3 regions of the Janthinobacterium sp. KBS0711 genome follow, and region 1 is predicted to be linked to each of the others. Evidence: predicted binding sites of a transcription regulator. Region 1 holds the regulator's gene; each other region holds the start of a gene.

Region 1 (3,584 bases):
GCCGTCCATCACGGGCATGTGCCAGTCGGCCAGCACCACGTCGTACGGCTGCTGCTGCGCCAGGCGTTCGCGGTACAGTTCGATGGCGGCAAAGCCGGAGTCCACTTCGTCGGCCAGCCAGCCCCACGCCTCGATCAGCTTGACGATCAGTTCGCGCGTGGTGCGGTTGTCGTCGGCCACCAGCAGGCGCAGCTGGCCCAGGGTGGGCGTGCGCCGCGTTTCGGCCGGCTGCGCCAGCATGTCGAACGGCACGCTGAACCAGAAGCGGCTGCCCTTGCCTTCGCTGCTGGCGACGGCGATGTCGCCGCCCATCATGTGGATCAGCTGCTTGCTGATGGCCAGGCCCAGGCCCGTGCCGCCGAAGCGCCGCGTGATGCTCTGGTCGCCCTGCGAAAACGCGGCAAACAGCTGCTGTTGCTGCAACTCCGTCATGCCGATGCCCGTGTCGCGCACTTCGAAGCGCAGCCAGGCGCGGCCGTTGTCTTTCTCGGCCAGGCTGACGGCCACCACCACTTCGCCGCTCTCGGTAAACTTGATGGCGTTGCCGGCCAGGTTGACGAGAATCTGCTGCAGCCGCTGGGCGTCGCCCACGAGGCGGCGCGGCACGTCGGGCTCGACGGCAATCGCCAGTTCCAGCTCCTTTTCGCCCGCATTCATCGTCATGGTCGTGGCCAGCGTGTTCATGACCTCGTCGAGGTCGAATTCGACGGGCGACAATTCCATGCGGCGCGCCTCGATCTTCGAATAATCGAGCACGTCGTTGAGGATCCCCAGCAGCGACTGGCCCGCCACGCGCACCATGGTCAGGTACTTGCGCTGTTCCGTGTCGAGCTTGGTATTGCCCAGCAAATACACCATGCCCAGCACGGCATTGAGGGGCGTGCGGATTTCATGGCTCATGTTGGCCACGAAGTCGCTCTTCGCGCGGTTGGCCGCCTCGGCCCGGTCGCGTTCCTGTTCCAGCTCCGCCGCGCGCGATTCGAGTTCCTGCTGCAGCCGGTCGCGTTCGCTCATCAGGCCGTTGAACGCTTCCGTCAGCTCGCCGATCTCGTCGCGCTGCTGCACCGGCACGGGGGTGAAGCGGCTGCCGCTGGTGCGCAGCGCCTGCAGGGTGTCGCGCAGGCGCACCAGCGGCGAGAGCAGGCGCACGGTGACCCAGCCCAGAACGGCTGCGGCCAGCAGCGAGGCGAGGATGCTCCACAGCACCAGCCGGTACAGCACGCCGTCGAACGGTTCGAAGGCGTCGTCGAGGGGCAGCGAGGCGGCCAGCAGCCAGTTCACCGATTTCAGGCGCTTGAAGCTGTTGACGGCCGTGATGCCGCGGCTGTTGGTGCTGACCATGGTGCCTTCGCCATCGTCCTTCAGCAGCTGGGTGGTCGTCAGGTTGGCGTTCGGCAGGCGCGGCTGCAGCAAACGGCTGGTGTCGGGGTGCAGCACATAGCGCGGCACGGCGCCGCGCGTGAGGATGAAGTAATAGCCGCTCTTGCCGATCTTTTCCGAACGCAGGCGGCCCAGCAGGTTGTCCTTGTACAGGCGCAGCACGCCGATCAACACGCCGGCCACCTGGCCATCGGCGGCGAGTATGGGCGCGACCATCTGCACGATGGGCATGCCGCTCGATTTGCCCAGCATCGGCTCGGTGATCATGGGCTGGCGCGTGCGCAGCACGGTCTGGAAATACTCGCGCTCGGCGACGTTGATGCCGGCGCGTCCCGCCACTTCCGGCATGTCGGCCACGACGGCGCCGTGCGCGTCGAGCACCAGCACGTCGTCGAACAGCACCAGCATCGAGCGGCGCGAATAGTAGTCGCGCAATTGGACGGGCTGGCCGATCAGTTCCGGCGGCTGCTGCCGTGCCGTCAGGGTGACGATCTGCAGCAGCATGCCCAGCTTGTCGTCGAGTTCGGCGGCGGTGCGGGTGATCAGCGATGATTGCTGGCTCAGCAGGACGCGGGTGAAATCGTCGCGCATGTGCTGCACCTGGATCATGGTGACCAGGGCGATCATGGCGATCGAGGTCAGGCTGGTAGCCAGCGCGACTTTTGCTTTGATGCCGAGAGGCTTCATGATTTCCTTTTCAGTACCGTGCGGCACAGGCGGCAGATAATGCTGTCAGGAATTTTCCTATCAATACCCCAGCTTGGCAAGCGCCGCCACGCAAATTGCCCTCTCCGCATGGGCTTTTGACGATGTTGCCATATAATTAAAGGCTGGACGTCGTTTATTCGCCGAAATTACGGTGAAATTGGCACACGGCAACCCGGTATGCAGTAAACTTGTTGTTGCACTTTCTTAAAGGTACCGACATGACTGAAGCGCTACTCACTCCAACCTTGCCCACAGTGAACGTGGAAGCGTTGCGAGCGCGATGCTCGACGTGCAGCATGCATCAATTGTGCCTGCCGATGGGCCTCGATGTGGGCGACATGGACAGGCTGGACCAGATCATCGGCCGCCGCCGCAAGATCGTGCGCGGCGCCTCGCTGTTCCGCATCGGCGACTCGTTCCAGAACCTGTACGCGATCCGCCTGGGGCACTTCAAGACGTACCAGATCAATCCGGGCGGCGAAGAGCAGGTGACGGGTTTCCAGATGGCCGGCGAACTGCTGGGCATGGACGCCATCAGCGCCGACCGCCACCACTGTAATGCGGTGGCGCTGGAAGACAGCGAAGTGTGTGAAATCCCGTTTTCCAGCCTGGAACAATTACTGGGCAATATGCCGACCCTGCTCCGTCATTTCCACCGCATGATGAGCCAGGAAATCACGCGCGAGCAAAGCGTGATGCTCTTGCTGGGCAATATGCAGGCGACGCAGCGCTTTGCCGCCTTCATCGTCAACCTGGCGTCGCGCTACGAGGCGCGCGGCTATTCGAGCAGCAAATTCCAGCTGCGCATGTCGCGCGAGGAAATCGGCAACTACCTGGGCCTGACCATCGAAAGCGTCAGCCGTTTATTGTCGAAATTCAAGAAGGAAGGCTGGCTGCGTGTCTCGAACCGCGAGATCGAGATCCTGCAGCCGGCGAAATTGAAGGCCATTACAGCCGGCACGGACGTCTGCAAATAACAGCACCGTCAAAACCTACTGCGCGTCGCGCTTTGCGGCCTGCGATGCTCGCTGTGCTCTAGCACAGCTGCGCTTCTCAGCCACAAATCACTGCCGCTCGCTACGGTTTTTTCCCGGCGCTGTACGTTATAGCTCTTCATCCGCGTGCAGCGCGATGCTGCGTTGCACGGGCCAGGTCCAGATGCCGGACAGGCGCCACTCGCGTTTGTCGTTTTCCACCAGCACCTGCCAGCGGCTGCGCTCGAGCATCGGCAGCGCTACCGAGAAATTGCCGGCCGCATCGGGCTGCACCAGCAGCTTGATATCCTTTTCCGGCAGGGTCGCATGCGCCAGGTGCAGCTGCAGCGGCCCCTGGTACGCCTTGCCGAAGCTGTGCACGGAACCGCTGAGGCGCGCTGCAGCGACGTCATACGACAGGGTCGTATCCATCGCCAGGTTGCTGGCGATCGTGTCGCGCTTCAAATCCTGGTTGATCGCCTTGCCCTGCTTGTAATAATCGCCCACCACCAGTGCGTCGGG
Region 2 (3,584 bases), on a different contig from region 1:
GCGTTCCGTGTCGTTCTGGCCCACCTGGATGCCCGTCGTCTGCGCCAGCGCCTGGTCCAGGCGTACGGCGCCCAAGTCGTCGAGCAGCTGGCGTGTGATGACGCTGACCGATTGCGGCGTTTCGCGCAGGGTCAGCTCCATGCGCGTGGCACTGCGCGCTTCGCCTGCCGTGTACGACTGCGTCCCTTCCGTCGTAGCCGTCGACTGGCCCAGTACGGTGACGGCCGGCATGGTGACGTCGGCCGCGGCGGCGTCGGCAGCCTGTGCGGGCAAAACCACGCCGGGGCAAGGCTGAGCAAGCTGATGTGTAACAGATGGGGGCGCAAGGCGGGCTGGCGCGAAGAAGAGAGGACTGTCGTTGATTGCATCATTTTCCTGGAATATTTTTAGTCGTGAGTGTTCCTATCTCGTCTGGCGAGGTGCGCAGTAGCTGGGGGATGGCGTGACGCTGGCCCGTGGTCTGGCTTGGATAGCAGTTCCACCGCAAGGCCCGGCGCGGTCGGGCAGTGGAAAAGAAAGGCGCGCGATTCTTGCTTGTTTTGTAAATAAGAATCATTATCAATATAAGTGATATTTGCCAAATAATCAAGCGTACGCACCGAAAGAGTGCAGGCAGGAGTGCGGGCAGGCTAGTGGCGGCGCATCGGCTGGCCTTCTGCGATAATGCAGGCGCTGACAAAATATTTTCCTCACTGAAAGAAATGCATGCGTACATGGATCGCTTGTGCCGGATGGTTGTGTGTCGTGTCGCTGGGCCAGGCCCAGGAACACGCGCCGCCGCCGGCTGTTCCCGCGCCGCTGCAGAGCGCCAGCGTGCCGCCCGCCGCCGCCGTATCGCCACCCTTATCGCCACCCGTATCGCCACCCCTTGCGCCGGCCACATCCGCAGCGTCAGCGCCAGCGGTACCGGTGCCAGCAGACGAAGACTTGCCACCGCAAACGGTGACGATCACGGCCAACAGCGACGCCAAGGCGCCGCGCGTGCGCTTCACGGCTTACCGCGAAAGCTATCTGACAGCCAGGAAAGTGTGGCAAGTGTCGAGCGGCAGCGTGGTCATGGCCCTGCGCCTGATTCCTGCCAAGCTGAGCGCCACTATCGACGACGTGCGCGTGGCCTTGCAAGGCAATGGCGCGCCCATGCCGATCAAGGTGTCCGACGGCGGCGTGTTTGTCGTGCCGCTCAACGATGACATCGCCGCGCAGGACGGTACTTTCCTGGTGAACAAGGGCAGGGGCGAGCTGACGGCGAATATCGTGCTGCAGCCCGCCGTGGCGCGCGATGCGTGGAACGTCACGCGCGTGGGGCAAGTCTTGCGCGACGCCCGGCGCGCCGTGCGGGCCATCACGCCGTGGTACAAGCGGCCGTTCGCCAGCGACGTGCAATCGCTGGCCTTTTGCGCGGCGGAACGGGGCAGCGCCTTGCAGTTGATGGATGGCGAGCAATTGATCGCCACCTTGCCCATGAACGAGGCGGCCGTCAACGACATCAACCAGCCCGTGTTTTGCAAGATTTTCGACGGTGAAGACAAATACCCGGGACACTACCGCGTGGTCATGCCCGAGCAGGCGACGGTGTTGCTGCTGTAGAAACTAGTTGGGCTGGCGCTGCACCAGTTCCAGCGCCGCCGCCAGGGCCAGGTCCATGGTGGCCTGGTGAAAGATCAGCCATTGCGGCAACAGCGACAGCGCATGGCGGCCCTGTTCCAGATCGCCTTCATCGACGGCGGCCCAGGCATGGTGCAAGCCGCTGAGCACGCGGGCATGCTGTTCGCGGTGGTTGGCCAGCGAGGGAAAGGCGATTTCTTCCATCAAATCCTCCTCCTCGCGAAAATCGCGTTCGACGGCCGCAATCAGCTCGCGAAACGCCACGCTGAAATGCTGGTCGCCCAACTGCTGCAGCCGCGCCAGCTCCTGAAACAGCGCCTCATGCGCCTCGTCGATGACGGGAACACCCAGCGCCATCTCATCCTTCCAATGCGATTTACCCATGCCGATGCTCCCGGTTAAGTCCGTCACGGTGCGAAGCGGACTGTTCCAGTGTGGACGTAGCGAAGAGAGAAATCCATGACCTGGATCAAATGTGTAGTGGAGAGGGTTTGAGGAAAACTAGAAAAACTGATCGGTGAAGAAAACAAATTCCCACCGGCAACAACGCAGTTTTTGAATGTGAACGTCACTACCGAGCGCCGCTGAAAAACGTTGCTGGCAAGGCGCCGTGCCGAAGGCAGTACGAATGTACGACTAGGCACGGCAACGCCGCCAGCGGCGTTTTCTCAGCCGCGCGTATTATTAATGCTTGGGCCAGTGGGCCCATAGGGCTTGCGCATCGACATTCGGCACCTGCAACTGCTGCCCGGCGGATAGCTGCATCGTATCCCTCAACACGAGGGGTGCAAGCATCAGGGCCGACAGGGCAAGGCAGGCCAGCACTTTGAGCGTCAACATGGTCGTCTCCCGGTGTCCCGGCGGCGGCGCGGGGATGCGGCGCCTGCCGGTCACTTCCTTATGTACTACCATGCTTGCAGTTTAGTTCACCTGGTCGTAACTTCAACTTATTGCTGTGATGCACTGCACCAGTTCGCCTGCTGCCAGGGGCCTATTTGGCCTTGCGGCTGCGCCGTGGCTTGCCCGCCGCGGGCAGGAAGGAATCGAACCACACTTGCGTCAACTGTCGCGTATTTTTTGCCGCCTCGCGCTTGACGGCGGCCGTCGCGTGGCCGCGCGCCGTGTTGGCGATGCGGTTGGCGGTGCTCAGGTACATGCTCATCCAGGGGTTTTTCATGGCTAGCCTCGCAGACAGTGGGTGGGAATGCCTACACTCTAGTCCGATGGGCGGCGCTGACTGTGCGCCTGCCCACATAGCCGGGCCGTGCTGGTAATCGGCTGAGCCAGATCAATACACGTCGCGGCGGTAGCGTCCGGCCGCCAGCAGGGCGTCGACGCCATCCTGGCCCAGCACTTCTTGCAGTACAGCATCGATTCCTGTGGCCATGCCTTGCAGGCTGCCGCACACGTAGACGATGGCGCCTTGCGCCAGCCAGTCGCGCAGCTCGCCGGCGCTGGCGCGCAGGCGGTCTTGCACGTATTCCCGAATTTCACCATCGCGCGAAAAGACCCTGTCCAGACGCGCCAGGTGGCCAGCGTCGAGCCAGCCTTGCAACTCCGCGCCGCAGACGTTGTCAAAAGCTTGCTGGCGTTCGCCAAACAGCAGCCAGTTGCGGGCCAGCCCCGCCCGCTGGCGCGCGCGTAAATGCGCACGCAGGCCGGCCAGGCCGGAACCATTACCGATATAAATGCAGGGCACGTCGACGAGGGCGGGCGCGAAGGCGGGATTGGCTTGCAGGCGCAGGCGGATGGGGCTGCCCAGCGGGGCGAAACGGGTCAACCAGCCGGAAGCGAGGCCATGGCCCTGGTTTGCCTCGCCCGCATGGCGTTCCTGGCGCACCAGCAATTGCAGTTCGCCATCGGATGGCAGCGAAGCGAGCGAATAGCTGCGGGGCGCGTGGTGGGCATTATCTGCATCGCCATGGCTGCCATCGGCATTGCAGGCGATGATTTCGGCCAGTGCGCCCGCTTCCCAAGTG
Region 3 (3,584 bases), on a different contig from region 1:
GCCGGCGGCGGCGTTGCTGCCGCCCAGTGCCAGGGCTGGATCGAGCTGTTTCAGTGGCGGCGGCGCCAGACGCGAGGTCAGCAGGCGCAGCATCGGACGCAGGATCAGGAAGTAGCCGAGCACGGCGCCCAGGGCGTACAGCAGCCAGCCGCTGAAGTCGACGACGGTATCGCGCTCTTCCCACCACTGCGCCACAGGCGGCTTGGCGGGGAAGGCCAGCGCCGTCAGGCTCAGGCTGTCGCCGCGCTGGGCGTTGATGCCCAGGCCGCTGCGCAGCATTTTTTCGATATTGCCCAGTTCGGCAGGGGTCCAGCCCGTTTTCGGATTCGGTGCGGCGGCGCTGTTGAGGACGACGGCCACGCTGAGTTTTTCCAGGCGGCCACGGCTGCGCTTGATCTGCGTGATGCTGCGGTCGTAGGCGTACTGGCGCGTGGTGGCGTTCTTGCGGGCCGTGCCATCGTCGGACGGCTTCGGCGCGCCATCGGCAGGGGCTGCGCTGGCGGCATCGGCCGGTGCCGGCACGGCGGCCGCTGGCGGACGGTTCGACAGGCTGCCGGGGATGCCGGCCACGGTGCGGTTGCGTTCCTGCTCTTCGCGCATCGCCTCGCTCGTCACTTTCGGGGCTTCGCCGTATTTTTCCAGCGTTTCGTCGACGCGGTCGTTGTTCACGGCGGCCGTCACGCTGAGCTTGAAGTTGTCTTCGCCGATGACGGGACCCAGCAAGCCCATGACGTTGTGGCGGATTTCATCCTGGAAGCGTTTCGCGCCTTCATTGCCGGCGGCCGAAGCGTCGAAGCCGTCCGTCAGGTCGACGTGCGCGGACAGCAGGTTGCCGCCCTGGTCGACCAGGCTCACGCGCGTGGGCGCCAGGCTGGCGACGCTGCCGGCCACCATGTTGATGACGGCGGCGATCTGTTCCGGCGCCAGGGTGCGGCCCGGTTTCAGCGCCACGACGACGGAAGCCGACGACTTGTCGCCGTCGCTGGCGACAAACGACGTCGACTTGGCAATCGACAGATGGACGCGCGCCGAAGCGATCGCGTCCATCGTCATGATGCTTTGCGCCAGTTCGCCTTCCAGGCCGCGGCGGAAGCGCACGTCCTGCACGAATTGGGAGACGCCCAGCGGGTCATTCTTGTCCATCAGTTCCAGGCCGGCCGGCAGCTGCGCCGTCACGCCTTTCGAGGCGAGCAGCATGCGCACCTTGCCCAGCACGGCGTCGGGCACCAGCACCTGGCCGCTGTCCGGATGCAAACGGTAGGGGATGTGCTCGGCGTCGAGTGTCGCCATCATGTCCGTCACGGCCACTTTTTCGCGCGCGCCAAACACCGGCTTGTAGTTGGCCTGGTCGCGCCAGGCATACATGGTCACCATGGCGGTGATGCCGATGGCCAGCACGACGATGGGAACCAGGTTTTTCAGCAGGGCGGGCGGGATGGCGGGCTGGGCGCCAGGGCGCCAGCGCGCAAATGCGGACTTCATGGTGGTAATCACTTGGGGTAACTTTCGCTGGGAGGCTGGGCGTGGATCAGGGCGTGAAGATTACAGAGGCAGTTTGATGAGTTCGTCGACGGCGCCCATGACTTTGTTGCGCACTTGCATCAACATGGAGAAGGACAGGCTCGCTTCCTGGCTGGCCAGCATGGCGCCGACCATGTCGTCGCTCTTGCCGCTGTCGACATCGCTCATTTTTTGCGCGGCCATGCGGTCATCGCCGTTGACCTTGCCGATGGCGTCTTTCATGCTTTGCGCAAAAGAGAAGCCCGATTGCTCCGGTGCGCCGAACTGGGCGGCCGGCATGATGCTGGCGCCCAGGGCGCGCGCGTCATTGCTCAGTGCTGCCAGATCGGCCTTGATCAGACCTGCGAGTTCGTTGCTCATCTTGCCCTCTACTTTCAATATGCGGTGACGTATCAATCAGAAATTACTGGTGTTGCCATTCCGGCAGAATTGCATGTCATGCGATTTGCCCGGCCCGATCCGCAGGGCCCATCAGTTTTATCAGTTGCCACACCATCCGCTCAAGCAGACTCAAACAAACTCAGCAAACCCGCGCCGGCAGGATTTACATGGCCATGACAACTAATATTTATCTGATAAAAGTTTCTGCTGGTGGCAATAAGAAGAACTGAAAACTGCCATAAAAAACCGGAATCAGGTAAGCGGAATGGCACACTGCAAATCACTATTTTGTCCCTATAAGCTTACCTCGGGGCAACTATAAAGTAAAGAGAGGATTGCCTCAAGGAATATTGATACATGGCAATATTTAGCGTTTTCATGTATTGTTCAGCACCGTAGTCATCCAGCATGCGATACGATGCGCAATCGTTTGCTTGCAAGCCTGTCGGCAAGAGCAAGATGATGCTGTATTTAATTTCGGGCGATCCGTATAATTTGTTCTGCCACCGCAATACGACATGACCCTCATGATAACCACTAAGACAGATCAAACTGTGCGCCATCAAGTCCTCGATTCCTGTCTGCTTGGACGTCCTGTCCATTTGCTGCATGTATTCGGCGCGCAGCTGCGCGACGACCTGGCCGTGGCCCTGCGCCAGCCCATGAGCCGTCGCTACTGGGGTAATTTCCAGATCGATGCCGTGACCTTGTCGCGCGTCGAGAACGAGGACAGCGCGAACCGCTGGCTGAGTTTTTCCACGCAGGCCGGCCAGCCGGGCTTTGCGCTCGAGCGGCAGATACTCTTGAGCGTGCTGAACTATCGCTATGGTAGTGCCGGCGCCAAGGGGCCGCTGCCCGATCCGGCGCAAGTGCGCGTGACGGCCACGGAAGAACGCCTCGCTGTGGTGCTCGGACAACAGTTGGTGGGCAGCTTGTTTGCCCGCATCCACAAAAACCTGCAAACCCTGGGCAAGAGCAGCGACATCGACACCAATGCCGAGGTCGCCGTGCAGTCCGGCGTGCACCCGGCACGCGGCAGCTGGATCATCACCGTGGCCCTGAGCGACGTCGAGGCGGGGCAGAGCGGCCAGTTCTGGTTCTCGCTGGACAAGCGCCTGATGGCCGACGTGCTGCGCGGCCTGCTGCCCGAGCGCGCGCAAGCGAAGAAGGCCTTGCGCGGCAGCGTGCGTCCGCTCGCTTCGCGCCTGCAGGTAACCCTGGAAGGCCGCCTTGTCAGCAAGCAGGTGCAGCTGGGCGCCCTGTTTGACTTGCGCGTGGGCGACGTGATTCCCGTCAGCCTGAGCCGTACCGACGTCATGCTCGACGATTCCCGTTTATTTACAGCGGCTGTTTCCGAACACAAGGGCAAGCTCTGTTTAACCTCATTTGAAGATGTCGAATAATATGAATATGACCGATACCAACCAGAGCGAGACCCTGCTGGAAGACCTGGGCGATGACATGATCATCGACCAGGGCGACGTCTCCGACGTGGCCAGCACCCGCGCGCGCCGCGACATTCCGCAGATGATGCGCAAGATTCCCGTCACCCTGACCCTGGAAGTGGGCTCGGCCCGCATCTCGCTGGAAGAATTGATGGCCATCGGCCCGGAAAGCGTGATCGAACTCGACATGCTGGCCGGCGAACCGCTGGTGATCAAGGTCAACGGCACGCCGATCGG

The links. Region 1 encodes FNR, which switches genes on or off when oxygen is low (the NO sensors DNR and NnrR bind a similar motif). Its sites were predicted from a motif close to TTGATNNNNATCAA; they were not measured.
Region 2: the regulator FNR is predicted to act here: its motif matches at 2,065-2,078, upstream of VM94_RS12310 (bacteriohemerythrin).
Region 3: the regulator FNR is predicted to act here: its motif matches at 2,253-2,266, upstream of VM94_RS19150 (FliM/FliN family flagellar motor switch protein).

The regions. Positions count from the first base shown of each region.
Region 1 is NZ_LBCO01000004.1:63,897-67,480, reverse strand. It holds gene VM94_RS00865 (response regulator) at 1-2,067, opposite strand, end outside; gene fnr (fumarate/nitrate reduction transcriptional regulator Fnr) at 2,307-3,065, shown strand; gene VM94_RS00855 (FixH family protein) at 3,192-3,584, opposite strand, start outside.
Region 2 is NZ_LBCO01000020.1:214,841-218,424, forward strand. It holds gene VM94_RS12300 (TonB-dependent siderophore receptor) at 1-273, opposite strand, end outside; gene VM94_RS12305 (hypothetical protein) at 910-1,587, shown strand; gene VM94_RS12310 (bacteriohemerythrin) at 1,591-1,989, opposite strand; gene VM94_RS28520 (hypothetical protein) at 2,290-2,445, opposite strand; gene VM94_RS28215 (hypothetical protein) at 2,597-2,782, opposite strand; gene VM94_RS12320 (PepSY domain-containing protein) at 2,894-3,584, opposite strand, start outside.
Region 3 is NZ_LBCO01000033.1:101,045-104,628, forward strand. It holds gene fliF (flagellar basal-body MS-ring/collar protein FliF) at 1-1,482, opposite strand, end outside; gene VM94_RS19145 (flagellar hook-basal body complex protein FliE) at 1,543-1,881, opposite strand; gene VM94_RS19150 (FliM/FliN family flagellar motor switch protein) at 2,457-3,305, shown strand; gene VM94_RS19155 (FliM/FliN family flagellar motor switch protein) at 3,307-3,584, shown strand, end outside.